2 regions of the Candidatus Weimeria sp. HCP3S3_B5 genome follow, and region 2 is predicted to be linked to the other one. Evidence: predicted binding sites of a transcription regulator. Region 2 holds the regulator's gene; the other holds the start of a gene.
The links. Region 2 encodes HrcA, which represses chaperone genes, less so after heat shock. Its sites were predicted from a motif close to TGTTAGCACTCNNNNNNNNNGAGTGCTAACA; they were not measured.
Positions count from the first base shown of each region.

Region 1 (11,782 bases), on a different contig from region 2:
GTTATCTTCATGCACTGCCTTCCGGCCTTCCATGATCTCGATACGACTATAGGCAGACAGATCAATGAGAAATACGGCTTAAGAGAGATGGAGGTTACCGACGAGGTATTCGAAGGCCCGCATTCAGTCGTATTCGATGAGGCAGAGAACAGGATGCATTCTATAAAGGCTATAATCTACGCAACGATGAAGAAGTGATCATGTATCAGGACAGGATAGTGCTTTGCGCTGCAAGCGCATACAATAAAAAATATTATCTGAATCCGGATTTTGACGGACTTCCGGATCAGGTGAAGAAGGAGCTTCAAATCATGTGCGTCCTCTTTACAGAGGACATAGGAGGAGTGATCGAGCTGTATTTTGATGAGGAGGGAAGCCTTCATCTGATGACTGATTCAGAGGAGGGAGATCTGACCTATGACAATATAGGCGCACCTCTTAAGATCAAGCAGATACAAAAGGACCAGAGACAGCTCTTCAGAGAGCTTGAGGAATATTTCAGAGAATTCTTCTGATAAAAGGAGTAAGGATGCTTTTAGCAGTTGATGTCGGAAACACCAATATCACACTTGGAGTATTTGAGGATAGTGTGATAGTAGGAAATTTCAGACTTAATACAAGGATAGCCCGCACATCTGATGAGTATGGTATAGCTATTCGGAATATACTTTATAATAACGGTATAGATCATGACAGGATAAAAGACTGCATAATCGCCTCAGTAGTACCGGCAGTCATGCATTCGCTTACAAGTGCTGTGATCAAGTATTTTGATACCAGGCCTCTGGTGGTGGCGGCAGGCGTAAGGACAGGCATCAATATACAGACAGAGGTGCCTAGCCAGATAGGAGCCGACAGGATAGTAGACGCAGCCGGAGCCTATGAGCTATATGGAGGGCCTCTTATAGTTATAGATTTCGGTACAGCCACGACCTATGACTATGTGGATGAAAAGGGCTCATTCCGCTACGGAGTTACGGCTCCGGGAATAAGGATTGCTGCAAAGGCTCTCTGGGAGGATGCAGCAAAGCTTCCTGAGATCGAGATAGTAAAGCCAAAGTCTATCCTTGCCCGTGAGACCATAAGCTCCATGCAGGCCGGACTGGTATTCGGACAGATAGGAGCCACAGAATATATAATAAACCATATGAAGGACGAGATCGGGAAAAAGAATATAAAGGTGATCGCTACAGGAGGACTTGGAAAGATGATCTCCGGCGAGACTGACTGCATAGACCTTTACAATCCTGACCTGACTCTTCAGGGCATGCGGTTTATCTATGAGAAGCAGGACAGATAGGCTTATCGGACAAAGGCAGTCATAAGATAGGCCATTTCGTCAGGGATCTCGGAAAGGTCTCTATAGATCCTTTCATCGCTCATCCCGCAGTGACTTACTGCACCAAGAAAGGTATGATCTCCGGTCCTTATGGCTTGCCTTAAGGCCGGAGTTTTTTTGCCCAGCTTCATGAATATCTTTATTCCCTTAAGGGATAGGGCATCATTAAGATCAGCGGATCCCGGGATGATATGTATCTCTTCATCTTCCTGCCCCAGAAAAAGCGCGAGCCTGCCGGCACATGAAAGGAAGGATGGGATCCCGTTTATTATCTTCATCTCATAACCGTCCCTCTCAGCCATTTCACCTATATATGAAAATGTCGAATATATAAGCGGATCTCCTATAGTAATAAATGAAACCGTCTTTCCCCGATCCAGAAGATCACGGGTCCTTTTATAGATCTCACTGTGCCTTTTTATCAGATCGTCCCTGTCTCTTGTCATAGGGAAATCAAAGAATTCTGTTTCCTGTCCATCCTTTAGCACATCCCTTACTATAGTATATGCCCTGCAGTGCTCGCGGCTACCTGCGGGAAAGATCACTATGTCGCTATTTTCAATCGCGCTTTTTGCAGCATAGGTCAGATCAGCTGATGAGCCGCAGCCTACACCGATCCCTAGAAGCCTTCCTTTATTCATCATTGTCTCCTTTCAGTGTTTCCTGTCACATAATGTTACCATACCATTCACCGAATTTTAACAGTAATTATCGGATATTTGCGTTATAATTAAAAGAAAATCAAAAACCGGAGCAGTTTTATGGATGAAAATAACAGTATATACGGGCCTTACAGGCCAGAGCTTGAAAAAATAGAAAAGGAGCTTCTTGACGAGATCGATACGCTTAGGGAAAGGCTCAAGCAGAAGAATGGTATGGACCCTGTAGAGCACTGCCTCTCAAGGATCAAGTCAGAGGAGAGCATGAGAGAAAAGTGCGTAAGGAAGGGACTTCCGGTGACCACAGAGTCTGCTCTTACAAAGATCTACGATGCAGTCGGGATCCGCGTGGTATGCGCTTTTATAGACGATATCTACAGATTCAGGGATCATCTGATCGCACTTCCCGGTACGGAGGTCATAGAGGAGAAGGACTATATAAAGCATGCCAAGCCGAACGGCTACAGGAGCTATCATATGATCCTTCGTATGCATCAGAAATTCTATGCGGAGATCCAGCTTCGGACGATTTCCCAGGATACCTGGGCAGCGCTTGAGCACCATATCAGATACAAGCATGATATAGGAAAGTCGAATGAGGAGCTTATAGCATCTGAGCTTAAAAGATGCGCAGACGAGCTGGCATCGACTGATCTTTCTATGCAGACAATAAGAGATATGATATTTGAAGATAATGGAAAGAGTGAGACAGAATGAAAATTTTGCTGGCAGAGGATACACGCGACTTAAACAGGGCGGAGACGGCCATACTTACGCATGAGGGCTATGATGTCACAAGTGCATATGATGGTGAGCAGGCAGTAGACTGTCTTGAGCAGGACAGCTTCGATGCGGCCATACTTGACATAATGATGCCGAAGCTGGACGGAATAGGCGTCCTTAAATACATGAGGGAGAACAATATCCTTACCCCGGTTCTTCTGCTTACCGCAAAGACCGAGGTAGATGACAGGGTTGCCGGACTTGATGCCGGAGCTGATGATTATCTGGCCAAGCCATTTGATATGAGAGAACTCCTGGCCAGGGTAAGGGCTCTTGTCAGGAGAGGAAGGGAATATAATCCAAAGGATATGAGCTTCGGAGATGTGTCGCTTAAAGCAGAGGAGATGGAGCTGTCATGTGAGAATTCAGTAAGGCTTTCCGCAAGGGAGTTCGAACTCATGCAGCTGCTTATGACCCATGCCGATGGAGAGCTTTCGACTGATGATATCCTGCAGAAGGTCTGGGCAGCCGAGCCGGCAGCAGATGCTGATACTGTCTGGCTTTATATCTCATATCTGAAAAGGAAGCTTACTGCTATAGATTCCGATCTTACTATAAATGGAGAAAAGGGAGGCGGATTCAGGCTGGATACCGATCCTTCCGGGAGGTCGCATGAATGAAGAATCGATAAAAAAACTGAAAAATAAATTCCTTTTTGTATCCATGTGCTCCTTTATTGCTGTGATGCTTGTAGTTGGCGGGATTATATATGTGAGTACTCTGATGGTCACCAGAAAGGAAGCCCATCAAGTGACTCAGGCCATAATCGATAACGGAGGAGATCTGCCTTCGATAAAGATTACTGTTAGCAAGTATCCTTCAGATTCTGATGATGATAGTAATGATACTGTCAAACAGGATATCTCTGGGAACAGGTCAATAAAACAGGATGTAGAGGATTTCCTCAGTACGCTTTTTGGTAGCGGAAGAATAGCGCTTACAAACAAGGATCAGTGGTATTCTGTCAGATATTTTACAGTGACATTTGACAAGAACGACAGGGTCGCCGGAATAAATGCAGAGAGGATCGCCTCAATAAATATCACTGATGCCAAGGAATATGCTCTGGCTGTAAAGAACAATCTGAATCATTTTGGCAACATAGGCAATTATTATTATCAGGTCCAGAAGACAAAGAAGGGAACAATAGTCGCCTTTGTCGATTATACCAATCAGATCAGGATCACAAACAGGATCCTTTATCTGGCACTCATACTGATAGGATTTGGTTCTGTTATTTCGTTCTTTGTTCTTCGTGCTCTTTCTCTAAGAGTGATAGCTCCTGAGATCAGGAATGCTGAGCAGCAGAAGCAGTTTATCACTAATGCCAGTCATGAGCTGAAGACTCCCCTTGCAGTGATAAAGGCCAATGTCCAGGTCCAGGAGATGATAAGCGGAAGCGATGAATGGACAGAATCCACCAAGAGGCAGGTCGACCGCATGACGGGACTGATACAGAACCTTGTGACTATAGTGAGAGCCGAGGAAAAGGAGAGTTCTGAGGACAGGATCGATACTGACATCTCAGCGGCAATAAAGGATACAGTGAAAAGCTATCTTCCGGTAGCAGAAAATGCAGGGGAGACCTTCACCGAGGATATAGGGGATGGGGTCAGAATGCAGGCTGTAGAGAGTCAGATAAGACAGCTTGCCACCCTGCTAATAGACAATGCCATAAAGTACTGCGATGAAAAGGGGGCTATAAAGGTCTCACTTCAGCAGAAGGGAAAAAATATCAGACTTGCTGTTTCGAATACCTATGCAGATGGGAAAAATACAGATTACTCAAAATTCTTTGAAAGATTCTACCGTGCAGACCAGTCGCATAATGTGGACAAGGGAGGCTACGGGATCGGACTCTCTATTGCAGAAAGCCTGGTAAAGCAGTATGACGGCTCTATAGACGTATCCTGGAAGGATGATGTGATAACATTTGAATGTCTGCTTAAAGGCTAGCTGCCATTGACTTTTATACGGTATAAGTATATACTATTTAGGCAAAATTTTTAGATAATACAGGAAAGGACACTGTCATGGCTGAAAAAAAGAACCTGATGACAAAAGAGGGTAAGAAAAAACTAGAGGATGAGCTGCAGGATCTGATACATGTGCAGCGTCCAGCAATCACTAAGAAGATCGCCGAGGCCAGAGAGCAGGGAGATCTTTCGGAGAATGCCGAGTATGATGCAGCAATGGATGAGCAGGGTAAGATCGAGGACAGGATCAAGGATATCCAGGAGATCTTAAAGGATGCCGAGGTCGTTGCTCAGGATGATTCAGGTAAGATAAATATCGGCTACACAGTAAAGCTCGTTGACGAGGATGGAGAAGAGGATGAGTACAAGATCGTGGGTTCCAACGAGGTCGATATCCTCAATGGAAAGATCTCAAACGAGTCTCCGGTCGGAGCAGCCATAATAGGTCACGTAAGCGGAGACACAGTTACTGTAGAGACAGAGGCAGGAAGCTTCAGCTACAGGATAGCAGATGCATACAGGACCAACGATTGATCAGAACGAAGGAATACAATGCCAGCAAAGAATAATTCACAGGATAATAACCAGCTTTTACAGATCAGAAGGGACAAGCTTGCCGAGCTTCAGGCAGCAGGCCGCGATCCTTTCAGGATCACTAAGTATGACCAGACTAATCATACCAGTGATATACGAGAGCATTTCGATGAGCTCGAATTCGTACCTCCAGTTGACGAGGAAGGAAAGGCAAAGGTAGTACCGCTTGAGGATATACCGGAGGGAAAGGTAGTTTCCATAGCAGGACGTATGATGTTCAAGCGTGTGATGGGAAAGGCCTCATTTGCTAATCTCCGCGACCTCAAGGGCGATATGCAGATCTATGTCACAAGGAATGATCTCGGAGACGATGAATACGCATACTTCAAGAAGTATGATGTGGGTGATATCCTTGGAGTAAAGGGCTTTGTCTTCAAGACAAAGACAGGCGAGATCTCAGTTCATGCGAAGGAAGTCACACTTCTCTCCAAGAGTCTCCAGATCCTTCCTGAGAAGTTCCATGGACTCACAGATACCGATATCAGATACCGTCAGAGATACCTTGACCTGATCATGAATCCTGATGTCAAGGAGACTTTTGTAAAGAGATCCCAGATCATCGCAGAGATCAGGAATTTCCTTGCCAAGAGGAATTTCATGGAAGTCGAGACTCCTATGCTTGTTCACAACGCAGGCGGAGCCGCTGCCAGACCATTTGAGACTCATTACAATTCTCTCGATGAGGATGTCAAGCTTCGTATTTCTCTCGAGCTCTATCTGAAGAGACTCATCGTCGGCGGACTTGAGAGAGTCTACGAGATCGGACGAGTATTCAGGAATGAGGGCGTAGATACCAGGCACAATCCTGAGTTCACACTGATGGAGCTCTACCAGGCTTACACAGACTACAACGGAATGATGGAACTCACAGAGAGCATGTTCCGCCATCTGGCAGAAAAGGTCTGCGGCGGCACAAAGATCTATTACGGAGATAAGGAAAAGGGCACAGGAGTAGAGATCGACCTGGGTAAGCCATTCAGAAAGCTTACAATGACAGAGGCCATAAAGGAAGAGACGGGCGTGGACTTTGATGCTGTATCATCCGATGAGGAAGCAAAGAAGATAGCAGACGACCACCATATTGCCTATGAGGACCGTCATAAGAAGGGCGATATTGTCAATCTCTTCTTCGACGAATACTGTGAGGACAAGATGATCCAGCCTACCTTCATAATGGATCATCCTATCGAGATCTCTCCTCTGACCAAGAAGAAGCCATCTGATCCGTCAAAGGTTGAGAGATTCGAGCTCTATATCAACGGCTGGGAGATGTGCAACGCATACTCAGAGCTCAACGACCCAATCGATCAGAGAGAGCGTTTCGCAGAGCAGGACAAGCTGGCAGCTGCAGGAGATGAGGAGGCCAATCATACAGACGAGGACTTCCTGAATGCTATCGAGGTAGGAATGCCTCCTACAGGTGGTATCGGCTATGGTATCGACAGACTCTGCATGCTTCTGACAAACAGTGAGGCAATCAGGGATGTGATCCTCTTTCCAACGCTCAAGAGTCTGGATGCATCAGATACGAAATCTAGTTGCTCATCCACTCAGAATGGTGACAATAATGGATTCTTTACTCCGAATTCACAGATCGATTTCAGTGGCGTAAAGGTTGAGGACTTCCTGACAGATGAGGTAGACTTCGATACATTTTGTAAGTCTGATTTCAGAGCAGTAAAGGTAAAGGAATGCGTAGCAGTTCCGAAGAGTAAGAAGCTCCTTCAGTTTACACTTGATGATGGGACAGGAACAGATCGTACGATCCTTAGCGGAATCCATAAGTACTATGAGCCTGAAGAACTCGTAGGAAAGACTCTCCTTGCCATTGTAAACCTTCCACCAAGGAAGATGATGGGAATCGACAGCTGTGGAATGATCATCAGTGCAGTTGACGAACGCAATGGTGAAGAAGAACTCCATGTAGTGATGCTCGACAACCACATCCCGGCAGGTGCCAGGATGTGCTAATCAGGGAATAAAATTAAATAATTTGAATCATCAATAACAGTGAGACAGGATCTCACTGTTATTTTTTTGCTCAAATAGATATGAGAATGATCACCTTATCAGGATAATGTCAAAGGAATGGGAAACCGTGACGTCATTCTATTCCCGACATATATGTCGTTAGTGGTAAATATGGATGGAGCGGGAATTATGAATGGGTATGTTGAGAAAGTGAGTTTGTAGATATAAGAATAAAATATGAAAGAAAGTGATAACATTAACCTAATACTAATATACTTTAATACAGAAGAATCATGGGTTATGATCAGGATCGTTGAATTTCAATCCTCGGATACCCTACAGATCGAAATTATACTGGAGAAATCTGTAGGAGGTCAGGTAGAAAAGTTATGTATTCTGTGGTATTCTTACACAAATTAGAATTTGTCGGAAAGAAAGGATTTTGAGCATGTCTGATAAAATAAGCAATGTGGATGCTTTTGATCGGGAGTATAGGGAGTGGATTAAGAATATTAGTAGCCGGTTCCGTCAGAGTCAGATAAAGGCAGCAACTCATGTCAATGAGGAAATGCTGCGGTTTTATTGGACTCTTGGGCGGGATATAGTTTTGATGCGCGCGAAAAGTAAATGGGGAAGCGGATATATTGAAAAAATCAGCAGGGATATTCAGAAGTCGATTCCGGGAGTGAAGTCATTTTCAGTGACAAATCTCAAGTATATGAGGTCGTTCTATGAATTGTTTCCTGACGCAATGGAAAAAAGTCCCCAGGTTGGGGACGAATTAAAAAGCCCTCAACTTGGGGACGAAAGTGACGTTGCACTTGTGTTCAGGATTCCATGGGGACATAATAAACTGATCATTGATAAATGCAAGGGAGACAGGGCTAAGGCCTTATTCTTCGTGAAAGAGACTCTTTCCAACAACTGGTCTCGTGCTGTTCTGATGAACTTTCTTGATACGAATCTTTACGAGCGCAAGGGAAAGGCGGTCACCAATTTTAAACTGAGCCTTCCAGCAGAGCAGAGCGACCTGGCACAGCAGATAACGAAAGACCCATATAATTTCGATTTCCTGACACTCAGGACTGACTATAATGAAAAAGAACTGAAAGATGCTCTGATGGATAATCTTCAGGATTTTTTTCTGGAACTGGGGAAAGGATTTGCATTACTTGGAAGAGAATATAGGTTGGTAGTAGGCAATACAGAGCAATTTCTTGATATGCTTTTCTATAATGTCCATCTGCACTGCTATGTAGTGGTCGAGATAAAGGTAAGAGAATTTGATCCGAGGGATATGGGGCAGCTTACAACATATGCCGCGGCTGTTGATGGAATGCTGCGGTCTGATATGGACGGACAGACTATTGGACTGCTGATCTGTAAGACAAAGGATAATGTTCTGGCACAATATGCTGCAAACGGAATCAAATATCCTGTTGGTGTTTCAGAATATGAACTGACAAATGTTCTGCCTGAAGATATCAAGTCATCAATGCCAACCATTGAGGAAATAGAGGATGAACTGAATGATGATAACTGATCATCTCGACAACTTCCAGTTTGCAGAATTGTTTTCAAGAAATGTACTAAAATTGTGAAGAATTTGTGAAATTAGCACTCTATGCTTGACAGTGCTAACAAGTGGTGATATAACTATAGTCGAAGGGTGAGGGTGAAAGGAATGAGATGAGAACAAGCGAAGCGAAGTTCGAATCCATTCCGAACCCGTTCTTTGAGATTAATGAGAGCGAGCGGAAGCCAAGCTCGAATTTAGCGAGAAGAACTACCTTACAGAAGCGATGAACTTCAGAAAAAATATTTAGGCAGCGACAGCAGATAAGGTTCGGATGTCGCCGTACAGATCAGATTGGAGGAATGACGTATGATGATGCCGAGTATTTTTGGTGAGAGTTTATTTGATGATGATTTTGATGACTGGTTCGATTTCAGGATGCCACAGTTCCCGGATGTTGACAAGGTTCTTTATGGCAGACATGCAAAGAACATTATGAAGACAGATGTTAAGGAGAATGGCGACAAGTACGAGGTTTCAGTCGATCTCCCTGGATTCGATAAGGATAATGTCAAGGTAGAACTTAAGAATGGATATCTTACCATCAGCGCTGAGAAAGGCCTTGATAAGGAAGATAAGAATGAAGACAGGAAGTATCTGAGGAAAGAGAGATACGAAGGCTCGATGAGCAGAAGCTTCTATATAGGCGATGAGATCACTGAGAAGGAAATTAACGCAAGCTACAAGAACGGAGTCCTGACACTTGAACTTCCAAAGAAAGACCAGAAGAAGGTCGAAGCAGATACTTCACATATGATTGAAGTTCATTAATTTGATAGCTAGTTTTCCATAATGGGTTTATAGTTTTATCCAATCGGGGCGGTGCCATAAGGCACCGCTCCGTTTTTTGTTAAAGACAAATCAGAAGTCAGTCCCATTCCATCCCCAGTAATCAGTAGGGTGATAACTGATATAAATGTGATCAGGTGATATGGCAAGGACTTCGTTGAATATCTGTGTAATCTCTCCGGTCAGCTGTTCCATAGCAGATGCTGATGGTGTCCCATAAATCTGTACTTCAATGAACGCTGAAGGTTCAGAGTTTTCTCCTCGGAAATACAGGTGATAGTTGTCCTCAAATCCGGTCATGAGCCACTGCTCGCTCTTTCCGGGGATGACAGATATTGCCTGTCCGAGTCTGGTCTTAAGCTTTTTTTCCTGTTCAGGTGTGACCTGAACGCTTACTTTTGAATTGATAAATGGCATGGCGATACCTCCTTATTCTGATGCCTGGTTTATGAAATTATATCAGAAGAAGAAAGAGAAATTCAATATACGGCATAGGGGATAAAGCTGCTTGATGAACTGCTTAAAAAAGAGTAGACTGGAATGAAATACACAGGAAGGAACTATTCAACCGAGCGAAGCGAGGTGATGTTCTGGCTGCAAAGCAGACAGATGAGAGGGGCGTGGGGAGAATCTCCCCAACGAGCGGTCTGTTTTTGTGAGAGTATGAAAGTTTTTCTGTAAATTGAGATCTTTCACTAAAGGTTACTGTGATAGAAAGCCATAATACAGATAAAAATCATAATCAGTGGAATTCAAGTCACATGGTTACTTTTGTATCACAAAAAGACAGGCATGTCAATGACGCCCAGTGAATCTGGACGTCCCATTTTTTGATTGTTTATGTTATTTGTTATTATAATCAGTTTCAGTCTGGAAGCCTGTCGGGGTACATGATCTTCAGCTCACCGCGGACTTTGTGACAGTTTCTGATTGGCATTGTCCACTTTTTGGTTGCCTCAAATGTTGCCAGGTACAGGGCCTTCAGGAGTGCCTGAGAGCTGGGAAATACGCTCCTCTGGCGGTTCAGACGGCGCAGTGAGGAATTGAGCGATTCTATCGCATTCGTCGTGTAGAAAGCTGTTCTCACGTCCTTTGAGAATTTAAAGATCGGAGATATGGCATCCCAGTTGTCGTTCCAACGCTGCATGGCATATGGGTACTGTGGTTTCCACTTCTCTGTGACGGCCTCCAGCTGAGCCAGTGCTGCCTGTTCATCGGCAGCGGTATATATTGTCCTCAGATTCTTGGCAAAGGCCTTCATGTCTTTGTTTGGCACGTATTTGAGCGTGTTGCGTACCATGTGAACAATGCATCTCTGCTGCTCGGTCTTAGGGAATGCCGTAGTTATGGCATCCTTTATTCCTGAGAGATTATCAGAGCAGAGAACCAGTATATCCTGCACACCGCGGTTTTTAAGAGAATTCAGGACCTGCGACCAGCTTTCTGACCACACTGTCATCACGGACAGAAAAATGGATGGCATCGATAAAGACTATCGGATAGACGGATGAGAGCGGCCTGTTCTGCCATTCCTCAATCTGAGGCATGATCTTATCCGTGACATCAGAGATAAAGCCCTCACTGGCGTCAAAGCCGTATATATCGCGTATTATGTCAGATATCTGTGTTGTTGACATTCCCTTGGCATACATGGAGATGATCTTCTGATCTATCTCAGAAATGTCTTTCTGGCGCTTCTTTACGACCTTTGGCTCAAATGTTGAATTACGATCCTGGGGAACATCAATGTCCATGCTGCCATAGCTTGAATTGATCCGTTTGGTCTTGTAGCCATTGCGGTAATCACGGTCCTCGTCATCATCCCCGTTACGTTCGGATTTCTCATAGCCCAGATGGTCATCCATCTCAGCCTCCATAATCTCCTTGATGGTGCCTCCAAGCAGGTCTTTAAGAGCTTCCTGGATGTCGTTGGCATTCTGGATATCATTCTCCGAAAGAAGTCCCTGGATGATGGCTCTCTTGCCATCTGTCATTTGAACGTGGAGTATGGTTTCTTTTCTCTTCTAGCCATAATAAAAGGCACTTCATGAAATAAGATTGTATCATGAAAGACCTCACAAAGAAACTTTTACAG
Region 1 is NZ_JBQHVU010000012.1:538-12,319, reverse strand. Features, by position in the region: gene argF (ornithine carbamoyltransferase) at 1-198, shown strand, start outside; gene ACTNCK_RS07080 (DUF6145 family protein) at 201-515, shown strand; gene ACTNCK_RS07075 (type III pantothenate kinase) at 530-1,300, shown strand; gene ACTNCK_RS07070 (precorrin-2 C(20)-methyltransferase) at 1,303-1,983, opposite strand; gene ACTNCK_RS07065 (GTP pyrophosphokinase) at 2,101-2,715, shown strand; gene ACTNCK_RS07060 (response regulator transcription factor) at 2,712-3,401, shown strand; gene ACTNCK_RS07055 (sensor histidine kinase) at 3,394-4,737, shown strand; gene greA (transcription elongation factor GreA) at 4,815-5,291, shown strand; gene lysS (lysine--tRNA ligase) at 5,310-7,322, shown strand; gene ACTNCK_RS07040 (PDDEXK nuclease domain-containing protein) at 7,771-8,865, shown strand; gene ACTNCK_RS07035 (Hsp20/alpha crystallin family protein) at 9,208-9,669, shown strand; gene ACTNCK_RS07030 (phenylpyruvate tautomerase MIF-related protein) at 9,760-10,104, opposite strand; partial or broken gene ACTNCK_RS07025 (IS256 family transposase) at 10,553-11,681, opposite strand.
Region 1: the regulator HrcA is predicted to act here: its motif matches at 8,935-8,965, upstream of ACTNCK_RS07035 (Hsp20/alpha crystallin family protein).

Region 2 (11,782 bases):
CTGTGAAAGGAAACATATCGACAGGCTGCACTTTTTTGAGGCGGTACTCATCCGAAAGGATCCTGATGTCGCGTGAGAGGGTCGTCGGATTGCAGGATATGTAGACTATACGCTCTGGATGAAGGGCCATAAGTGAGCGGAGGAATTTCCTGTCGGCTCCGGCCCTCGGAGGGTCCATGAAGACCAGGTCGGCCTTCAGGTCCTTCTGTAGAAAAAGCTCAGATGCATCGCCGCAGATGTATCTGGCGTTCTTTACTCCGTTTGTTCTGGCGTTAAAGATCGCATCCTTCACAGCATCTCTGTTGTTCTCAATGCCAGTGACTGAGGCTGCCTTATCCGAGGCGATGATGCCAATGGTACCAATGCCACAGTATGCATCTATGATATGCTCACTGCCTGTAAGAGAAGCGAATTCGATGGCGGTCTGATATAGCTTCTTCATCTGGGCAGGGTTTACCTGATAGAAGGCAAGTGGAGAAAGACGGAAGGTCTTGCCGCATACCTTGTCAATAATAGCTCTCTGCCCGTAAAGCAGCTTAAGCTCAGGTGTGAGCACCATACTGTCGCTTCGTTTGTTTATATCTAAATATATGCTTTTTACGTTGGGAAAATTCGAAACAATACTCTCGATCAGATGCTTCTTGCCTGGTATATCGGTATTGTAGCTTACAAGAACAAGCATCATTTCCCCGGTGGAAAAGCTTTGTCTTACAAAAATATACCGAAGGCTACCAGTCCCTGTGTCCTCGTCATATACCCTGATCCTTAGCCTGGGAAGAAGCTCTGTGATAAAAAAAACAAGCTTCTGACAATCCCTCGACTCGATAAGACATGAATCGATGCCTGCCAGATCATGGCCTCCTCTTGAATATTTGCCGCAGACTATACGCTTACTGTCACGATCATAGCCCAAGGCATAATTCACCTTATATCTGTAATAAAAAGGAAAAGGCATACCCCTGACGGGCAGGGTCAGATCCTCTCCGAAGAGATTTTCCATAAGCCTCTGCTTATTGTCAAGGGTTGCCTGATATTCCATATTTATGCAGTCACATGAACCGCATTCATTCTGATATATACACTTCATTTATTATTTACGTCGTCCGAAAGGTCCTTTGCCCTTCTTTTGGGAAGGCTGCGGGGAAAGACTTCCGCCGCATGCATCATCAAATGCCTTCAGAGCTTCCTTCTGAGGGGCTGTAAGTGAACGAGGTACCTGTACGTCAAGGGTCACATAGTGATCCCCTCTTACATCCTTGTTCCTGATAGTAGGGACGCCTTTTCCACGAAGTCTGATACGGGTGCCAGGCTGTGTACCTGCCTTCACCTCATACTCGACCTTGCCGTCGATGGTATTGATGATTATCTTGCTTCCGAGAGCTGCCTGGGCAAATGAGATCGGGTGAGTAGAATAGATATCATATCCATTTCTCTGGAACTCATTGTTCTTTACGACTCTGACTTCTACGAGCAGGTCACCGCGCGGTCCGTTGTTTGCTCCAGGATCACCCTTTCCTCTAAGACGTACCATCTGTCCGTCATCGATTCCCGCAGGGATCGCTACAAGGATCTTCTTTTTCTGAGGCTTGAATCCGGTTCCACGACAGTCTGGGCACTTATCCTTAATGATAAATCCGCTGCCTCCGCAGTCCGGACAGACACTGGAACGAGTAACCATACCGAATATGGATCTCTCTGTAGATACGACCTGTCCAGAGCCTCCGCACTTGGTACAGGTCGACTTACTGGTGCCGGGCTTGCAGCCACTGCCGTGGCAGGTAGGGCACGGATCCTTTAAGGTAAGCTCTATCTCCTTCTCACAGCCAAAGCAGGCTTCCCTGAAGGAGACCCTTACAGCTGTCCTGACATCAGCTCCTCGCTGGGGTCCATTATTTGCGGCTCTTCTTCCCTGGCTTCCACCGCCAAAGAAATCGCTAAATACACTTCCAAAGCCTCCAAAATCTCCGAATATATCAGAGAAGTCAACATTGTTGAAATCAAAGCCGCCGCCACCGGCGCCTCCATCAAATGCCGCATGCCCGAACTGGTCATACTGCTGACGCTTCTTTGGATCAGACAGAACGGCATATGCTTCCGAAGCTTCCTTGAATTTTGCTTCTGCGTTTTTGTCTCCGGGATTCATATCAGGATGATATTTCTTCGCGAGCTTACGATAGGCTTTCTTGATAGTCTCCTCATCGGCACTCTTATCAACACCCAGAACCTCGTAGTAGTCTCTTTTCTGTTCTGCCATGTAATTCCTTCCTTGTGTAGGTTATTTGAGATGCGAGGTCATAATGTGTGAGGTCTTAAGGTTTAACCCTGAGACCTCAGACCTCTGACCTCTAACCTCAAACCTCTTTAAAATCTGCGTCAACGACATCATCGCCGCCGTTGTTACCGTTGCCAGTGCTGCCTGCATTCGGCTGTGGACCTGCGCCAGCTCCCGGGGTAGGGCCGCCCTGTGCAGCGCCTGCAGCCTGGGCATTCTCATACATCTTTGTGAATACCTTCTGGGCTGACTGCTCGAGCTTCTCCTTAGCGCTCTTTAAGGATGCTACATCATCATCTGACATATCCTCAGGCTTCTGATTCTTGTTTACCAGATCCTCGACAGCCTTGAGATCGGCCTCAACTGCACTCCTGTCATTAGGATCGAGCTTGTCTCCTACCTCGTCAAGAGCCTTTCTTGTCTGAACAGCAAATGCGTCAGCATCGTTTCTCGTATCGACAGCTTCCTTACGCTTCTTATCCTGAGCTTCGTACTCAGCTGCTTCCTTGACAGCCTTATCGATCTCCTCATCGGACATACTGCTTCCTCCGGTGATAGTGATATGCTGCTCCTTGCCAGTTCCCAGATCCTTTGCGGATACAGTTACGATACCATTTGCATCGATATCGAATGTGACCTCGATCTGAGGAACTCCTCTTCTAGCAGGAGGAATCCCGTCGAGACGGAACTGACCAAGTGACTTATTGTCACGGGCGAACTGTCTCTCACCCTGTACTACGTTTATATCTACTGCTGTCTGATTATCCTCTGCTGTAGAGAAAATCTGGCTCTTCTTTGTAGGGATGGTGGTATTTCTCTCGATCAGATGAGTAGCGATACCTCCCATTGTCTCGATAGAAAGTGTAAGAGGAGTGACATCGAGAAGAAGCACCTCTCCTGCTCCCTTATCTCCTGCGAGCTTACCACCCTGGATGCAGGCTCCTAATGCCACGCACTCATCAGGATTTAAGTTCTTTGATGGCTCCTTGCCGGTCAGCTGCTTTACCTTGGCCTGTACTGCCGGGATACGGGTAGAACCACCTACAAGAAGTACCTTTGAGAGGTCTGCTGCTGTAAGTCCTGCGTCCTTTAAGGCATTCTGTACAGGGATGGCTGTCTTCTCTACCAGATCTGCTGTGATCTCATCGAACTTTGCTCTAGTAAGGTCGAGATCAAGATGCTTAGGGCCATCGGCAGTAGCTGTGATGAATGGAAGGTTGATATTGGTAGTGGTTGCGCTTGAGAGCTCCTTCTTGGCCTTCTCGGCAGCTTCCTTGATACGCTGCATAGCCATCTTGTCTCCGGAAAGGTCAACACCCTCCTTGGCCTTGAACTCATCTATCATCCACTGCATTACACGGTTATCGAAATCATCTCCGCCGAGATGGGTATCGCCGTTTGTAGAAAGAACCTCGATGACACCATCACCGATCTCTATAACAGATACATCGAATGTACCGCCACCGAGATCATATACCATGATCTTCTGCTCGTTCTCATTATCAAGTCCGTAAGCTAAGGCTGCTGCTGTAGGCTCGTTTATGATACGCTTTACCTCGAGGCCTGCGATCTTTCCGGCATCCTTTGTAGCCTGACGCTGGGCATCGTTGAAGTAAGCAGGAACAGTGATGACTGCCTCAGAAACCTTCTCACCCAGATAAGCCTCTGCATCGCTTTTAAGCTTCTGAAGGATCATTGCTGAAATCTGCTGAGGTGAATACTTCTTGCCATCTATAGTAGGGCCGTCAGTAGTTCCCATCTTTCTCTTGATCGATGAGATGGTCTTGTCAGCGTTTGTAACTGCCTGACGCTTTGCCGGTTCACCTACGAGTCTCTGTCCGTCCTTTGTAAATGCTACGATAGAAGGTGTAGTCCTCATTCCCTCACTGTTAGGGATAACTGTAGGCTGTCCTCCCTCCATAACTGCTACGCAGCTGTTTGTCGTACCTAAGTCGATTCCGATTATTTTACTCATTATTATTCCTCCTTAGTTTGCTACCTTTACCATTGCATGTCTTACGACCTTGTCGTGGAAGGTGTATCCCTTCTGTAAGACCTGCACTATTTCCTGCTCTCCCTTATCAGGATCATCCTCATGCATTACTGCATTATGAAGATCGGGATTGAACTTCTCTCCTTCTGCCGCGATCTCCTTTACTCCGAGATCATTTATGACTGTAAGGAGCTGCTTATAGATCATCAGTATGCCCTTTTTGAAGGCATCATCAGTGTCGTCCGTCACATCTGAGAGTCCCCGTTCGAAATTGTCGAGGACCGGAAGGATCTTTGCTATCACATCTGTGGCTCCGGCATCGTACATTGTGGATTTCTCCTTGTCTGTACGCTTCCTGAAATTATCGAATTCAGCCATCTGCCGGAGAAGCTGATCCTTAAGATCCTTTATCTGCTCGTCCTTAGGGTCCTTTTTCTTCTTATCCTTTGAAAACGGGCCCTTTTTCTTATCAGTTTCTGTCTTATCCTCTTCCTTGCTGCCTTCTGTCTTTTCAGAATCCTTCTTTTCTTCCTTGCCCTCAGGCTTTGAAGATTCCTTCTTTACTGAGTCCTCCTTCTTCTCCACGGAGGTCTCGTCCTTCTTTACTTCCTCTTCCTTCTTATCCTTTTCTTCGCTCAATTCCAGCTACCTCTATTCCTTCTTCTTAGTGATCTGTTTCGGCTTTTCAGATCGATCCGAAAGTCTCGATGTAACGACTATGTCCTTAAGCTGCTTCTTAAGAGACTTCAGATTCTTCATCACATTCTCATAATCCATTCGCTTGGGACCAAGGATCCCTATGGTTCCCTTGAAGCCATCACCCAGATCATACTTTGCTGTGACAAGTGACACATCAGGCATATTAGGAATGTCATCACCTATATATACCTGAATGCCGTTAGGATTGCCCTCCTCGTCTGACTCTATATCATTTATCAGATTCTCGAGCTCTTCCTTGTTCTCAAAGGTCGAGATCAGATGACTTGCTCTGTTGGCATCCGAAAGCTCAGGATATTTGAAAATATTCGTAGTGCCGCTGGTAAATATGGTACGGCCCTCATCCTGCTCTATGGTGCCTGCTACATTCTCCAGAACATTCTCAATGATATCCGAATACTCTCCGGCTGACTGCTTCATCTTCTGGATCAGGGTCAGGTTAATATCATTTACTGTAAGGCCTGACAGATTCGTATTCAGAAGCATGTTGAGCTTCAGCAGATCTTCATTGTCGATCGGTGAATCGACATCTATGATACGGTTCTTGATGGAATTTCCATCCATAACGACCACCGAGAGTATCTGTCTCTCATTCAGAGCCGACAGCTGCACGAACCTGACTCTGACTCCTGAGATAGCCGGTGCCGATATCATCGATGTATACTGGGTATTGGCAGCCAGGATATCTACTACCTGACGCAGCATCTTCTCAAGTCTGTCTGTCCTCTCCACAAGCATCTGATTCGATGTCTCAGCGGGAGGAGAGGTCTCCTTCTCGACCATCAGCTCGTTTACATAAAAGCGGTAGCCCCTGTCTGAAGGGATCCGCCCTGCTGAGGTGTGAGGCTGGAGAATATACCCCATCTCCTCGAGATCGCTCATCTCATTCCTGATGGTTGCTGAGCTAAGGTTAAGATCGGAGCTCTTCGAGATCGTCCTCGAGCCGACCGGCTCTCCGGTTTCCAGATAATTCTTGATGATCACATCAAGGATCTTCCTCTGCCTTTCTGATAACTCTTCATCCTCTTCCAAAAGCTCACCTCCTGTCTTTCGTCTGTTAGCACTCAAATGATTGGAGTGCTAATACCATCTGATACATAATATACGCCTGTTGACCTTGTTTGTCAATAGTTTTTTCAATCCATCAAAAACAATGACATGCAGTAGTTGGAAATATCGAGTCCTCTTTCTGTAAGAGCCAGATCATCCCCCTTATCCGAAAGCAGTCCCTCCCGGATAAGCTTCTTTATAGGAACATCGTATATCTTTTCTATAGGGGTACCGAAAGACTTAAGAAAAACGCTTTTTTTCACTCCCTCTGTCATCCGAAGACCAAGGAACATAAATTCCTCCATTGCCTCCCTGCGGCTTAGCTGGGTCGCCTTATCGATCGTCGGTATATCAAGGAATGATGCCTCTGATGTGATCTCATTGTAATGGAGGGTGTCCTCAATATAGTCATATATATAGGATTCATTGGTTGTCCTCCATTCAAGCCCCATCCCGCCAGTCTCCTCAGGGTCCTCAGGCTCAAAGGCAAAATAGCCAGGCGGTATCAGGGATGCAGCTCCAACTCCTACTCCCAGATATGGCGTCCTCCTCCAGTAGCCTTCATTATGGACACATTCGTAGCCGAATTTCGCATAGTTTGATATCTCATATCTGATATATCCCTTTGAAACAAGGAAATTCTGGGCTCTTTTCATAAGCTCATATTCCTGATCTTCATCAGGCAGGGCAAGGGTCGCCTCTCCTTTTTCCTTGCGGACGCAATCTTCATGGTAGCGCTGGTAAAACGGTGTATTTTCTTCAATAATAAGAGAATAGCATGAAATGTGCTCAGGCCGTAATGCTACGACATTATCCAGAGTGTGGATTAGCTTGTCCGGAGTCTGGCCCGGAAGAGCTGTCATTATATCTATATTGATATTTGTAAAGCCGGCCCGGCGAAGGATCTCATATGTAGAAAGAAACTTCTCATATGTATGGATCCTGCCCAGAAGCTTAAGCTCATCATTATCAGCCGACTGGAGCCCGACAGAGACCCTGTTTATACCGACTGCCCGGTATGTATTTGCTCCCTGTTCTGTCACTGTGCCCGGATTTGCCTCGATAGTTATCTCCGCAAGAGGATCAAGGCTGTAGTATTCCCGGACGCTTTCGATTATTTTTGCGATATGGTCAGGATCTATGCAGGTCGGAGTCCCCCCTCCTATATATACAGAACTTACAGTCCCATGCACCCGGTAGGACATAAAGACAAGCTCCCTTATGAGCGCCTCTACATATTCATCCTGATCCTCTGATCCATAAACCCCTGAGAGAAAGTCGCAATAGTCGCATTTTCTCAAACAGAAGGGTATATGTATATATAGTTCAAATCTGCGGTAATCTTCCATCTTATTCATCATTATCGAGCTTTAACACGCTCATGAATGCTTCCTGCGGTATCTCCACATTTCCCACCTGCCTCATCCTCTTCTTTCCTTCCTTCTGCTTCTCCAGCAGCTTTCTCTTACGGGAAATATCTCCGCCATAGCACTTGGCCAGGACATCCTTTCTCATGGCCTTTACTGTCTCTCTAGCGATTACCTTGCTTCCCACGGCGGCCTGGATAGGTATCTCGAAAAGATGACGCGGTATATTTTCCTTAAGCTTCTCACACATCTTTCTGGCGCGATCATATGCAGTATCCTTGAATACAATAAAGGAAAGGGCATCCACTCTTTCCTTATTGATAAGGATATCAAGCTTTACCAGCTCCGATTTCTGATAGCCCTTAAGCTCATAGTCAAATGAGGCGTAGCCTCTGGATCTCGATTTCAAGACATCAAAGAAGTCGTAGATTATCTCGTTGAGGGGCAGGACGTATTTAAGGACTGCCCTTGTCTCCTCTATGTACTCAAGAGAAACGTACTGCCCTCTTCTCTCCTGACACAGATCCATTATCGGGCCTATATAGTCGCTTGTGACCATTATCTCAGCATCGACAACAGGCTCCTCCATATATTCTATCTCTGAAGGGTCAGGAAGATTTGACGGATTGGTAAGCTCTGTCACTGTGCCATCTGTCCTATGGACCTTGTAAACTACTCCCGGAGCCGTCGTGACCAGATCCAGATCATATTCTCTCTCGAGTCTCTCCTGGACTACATCGAGATGGAGAAGGCCCAGAAAGCCGCATCTGAAGCCGAAGCCAAGTGCCTGTGAGGTCTCCGGTTCAAAGGTAAGCGCTGCGTCGTTTAACTGGAGCTTCATCAGAGCATCCTTAAGCTCCGGATACTTTGCCCCGTCTGCAGGATAGATACCGCAGAAGACCATAGGCTTCACAGGTCTGTATCCTGGGAGCGCCTCTGCCACCGGATTGGTGGCCAGTGTCACTGTATCTCCGACCCTCGTCTCTCTTACATCCTTGATAGAAGCTGTGATATACCCTACCATTCCGGCTGAAAGCTCATCACATGGGATGAACTGACCAGCGCCAAAATATCCCACCTCCACGCAGTCATATTCAGCACCAGAGGCCATCATCCTGATCCTGTCCTTCGGCCTTACCTTTCCCTCGCGGATGCGGACGAATACGATAACACCCCTGTATGAATCATAGAGTGAGTCGAAGATCAGAGCCTTGAGCGGTGCATTTGCATCTCCAGTTGGAGCAGGAAGCTGTGTGATGACCTGCTCTAAGACCTCATCCACGCCCTGACCTGTCTTTGCTGAAATACGCGGAGCATTCTCACAGTCCAGACCGATGACATCCTCGATCTCCTTTGCTACCTTATCAGGATCAGCAGAAGGCAGATCTATCTTATTGATGACAGGTAAGACCTCAAGGTCATGATCGAGCGCCAGATAGACATTCGCAAGCGTCTGGGCCTCTATACCCTGGGCCGCGTCTACGACCAGGATAGCGCCGTCACAGGCTGCAAGCGAACGGGAAACCTCGTAATTGAAATCTACATGTCCCGGTGTATCGATCAGGTTGAAGATATACTCCTCTCCATTCTTTGCATGGTAGATGAGCCTGACCGCCTGGGATTTGATCGTGATCCCTCTTTCCCTCTCCAGATCCATATTGTCAAGAACCTGGTCCTGCATTTCTCTCTTGGTGAGTGTATGCGTCATCTCGATCATCCTGTCCGCAAGAGTTGACTTACCATGATCGATGTGTGCTATAATACAAAAATTCCTGATATGTGACTGATCCATTCTATCTCCTTATATTAGGGGTTAGGGGTTAGGGGTTAGGAGCTAGGAGCTAGGGAATAGTAGTATCCTTTATATACCCTATACCCTAAACCCTATCCCCTATATCCTGTCTATTATATCAGACAAACTCCCCCTTGACAAACACTTCTTATATCTGTATTATAGATAGGTATGATTGCTTGGGAGAACCGTGTCAATCCCCTGCACTCATTATCACGTGATAATCCAGATTCAGGAGGTGAATAGAATTGGCAAACATCAAATCTGCAAAGAAGAGAGTTGTAGTAAGCGCTAAGAAGGCTGCCCGCAACAAGGCTATCAGATCTAATGTCAAGACTGTAGTTACTAATGTTGAGAAGGCAGTAGCAAGCGGTGACAAGGCTGCAGCAGAGTCTGCACTCAAGGTTGCAACAGTTGCTATCCCTAAGGCTTGTTCCAAGGGAATCCTTCATGCCAACAATGCAGCAAGGAAGGTCTCACGCCTTACCAAGGCTGTAAATGCTATGGACTAAGATATAAATATTAAACCCCGTCCGGTACCGTCATTCCGGGCGGGGCTTTTTTATTGCCTCGGTTATTAGCAGCTCGACTGCCAGATGGTCATTTATCCTGCTCCGCTTATAGCCCTCCTCATATTCTGCTGCGGCACTGAGCAGATGCATAAGCTCTGCCTCGGAAAACCTCTGTGCAGACCTCTCAAGCTTGCCTAAGGCCCAGTCATTTTTCACACCGGTCACCTTTTTCTTAAGATCTGACGAGGCCCCTGCGCCTCCCATCCTCTTAAGCTGCAGCAGCTGCATGAACTGTCTTTCTATCAGGGAAAATATCACCGGGGCGGGCTCATTCTGCCTGAGCATGTCCTGATATACGTTAAATACCCGAGTGGCATCTCTTGCTGCTATGGCATCTGTAAGTGCGAAGACTATAGTCTCGCTTGCATTTGCACAGATATCCTCCACGTCCTTCTTCTCTATAAGCTTTTTATTCATACAATAGGCTGCAAGCTTCTCAAACTCCTGATCCATAAGATCCATTGATGAGCCGGTCCTTAAGTAAAACTCATCCCAGGCGTCACGTTTCATGCTAAGGCCGGCCTCCTTCAGCCTGCCTCCTATCCAGCCTATAAGCTCCTTTTCCTGAGGAAGCTTGTACTCCTCTGCGGTCCCATTCTTTGAAACTGCCTTATAGAGCCTGTCCCTCTTGTCTACCTCCTGGTCGACAAAGACTATCACCGTAGTCTGCGGAATATCCGCTATATATTTTACCAGCCTGTCCTTATCCTTTTTATTGCCCTTGAAGAAGCCGCTGTTCATCACAAGGATCACTCTTCTTTCAGCAAAAAAAGGAAGAGTGTCACTGTCAGCTATAAGCGCATCCACTGAAAAGCTGTTCTGATCGAGACAGCTGTAATTCATATCTGTCTTATCCTTCACTCCTAAGGCAGCAAGAAGCTTTTCCCTCCCTCTGGCCAGCAGGTAATGTTCATTTCCAAACAAGAGATATACTCTCTTGAAGTTTCCCTTTTCTATCTCGCTGTCAATCGACCTCATCGGCTATATCCTTCAAAACCCTCTCGACCCGGTCGTTATGGAGCCTTAGGAATTCTGTGACTGCGCAGCACTTGTCTGCGATAGTGATCATGAATCCTTCTCTTGTTCCTGGCCTCTTCCGGGTCACCGGCCACATATGGTTCGCTATCATGTCTGCCTGAATCCTGTTTATGGTACCGCTCTTCTCTGCTGATTCAAGCGATCTTATCGGATGTGAATGCGCAGTATCCCTGCTTCCAGAGAAAGAGTCCCTGTCATAGATACCGACATCATGCCATAAGCTCCCTCTTACTGCATCGCTTTCGCTCAGCCTGAATATCCTCGCAAAAAAAAGCATCATAAACGCAACGTGTACGCTATGATAGCCGACTGTCGAAAAAATATGATGCCTCTGGCCAATGATCCTTCTGAATTCACAGGAATCTAAAATGTCTCTTCCGATCCTTTCGATCTTCTCGCAGTCAGAGTCCTTTACCCTGACCATGTCCATGCTCTGATCCATTCTTACGCCTCCCGATATCTTGCATTATAGCACCGATATAATGTGGTTGCAAATATTATCGGAAGGGAGCATAATAGGGATTAGTAGGCCCTACAAAGGAGAGAATATGAACAAACGACCTATAATGATCGCCGCTGTTTCAATGCTGGGCGGCTGCTTTTTTATACTATATGGCAAGCGGATCCTTTTACTTATACCGCTTCTTCTTATACCATTTATCTTCTATAAAAGAGAGGGAAAGCGTTGCGCCATTCTTCTATGCGTGACGGTTCTGGCCTTTGTCTCTGGAGCAGTCTCCGCCGGAATACGCCAGGCAGACTACGATAAGGGATACTCTGCGGTAAATTCCGCTGGAAATGTGACTCTGTACGGAAGGCTGGTAAGAAAGGAACGGACCGCATCCGGTATAAGGCACTATATTTCCCTTCGCGGATCTGCTGGCCTTAAGGCTGTCTTTACCAGTACAGATGATATGTTAAGGACCGGAGATATGATAAGGGTCAGCGGAGCTGTAAGAGAGATGGAGCCGGCCAGAAATC
Region 2 is NZ_JBQHVU010000020.1:21,853-33,634, reverse strand. Features, by position in the region: gene rlmD (23S rRNA (uracil(1939)-C(5))-methyltransferase RlmD) at 1-1,087, opposite strand, end outside; gene dnaJ (molecular chaperone DnaJ) at 1,091-2,254, opposite strand; gene dnaK (molecular chaperone DnaK) at 2,352-4,247, opposite strand; gene grpE (nucleotide exchange factor GrpE) at 4,260-4,904, opposite strand; gene hrcA (heat-inducible transcriptional repressor HrcA) at 4,917-6,014, opposite strand; gene hemW (radical SAM family heme chaperone HemW) at 6,119-7,381, opposite strand; gene lepA (translation elongation factor 4) at 7,383-9,191, opposite strand; gene rpsT (30S ribosomal protein S20) at 9,440-9,703, shown strand; gene holA (DNA polymerase III subunit delta) at 9,734-10,741, opposite strand; gene ACTNCK_RS09635 (HD domain-containing protein) at 10,728-11,243, opposite strand; gene ACTNCK_RS09630 (DNA internalization-related competence protein ComEC/Rec2) at 11,350-11,782, shown strand, end outside.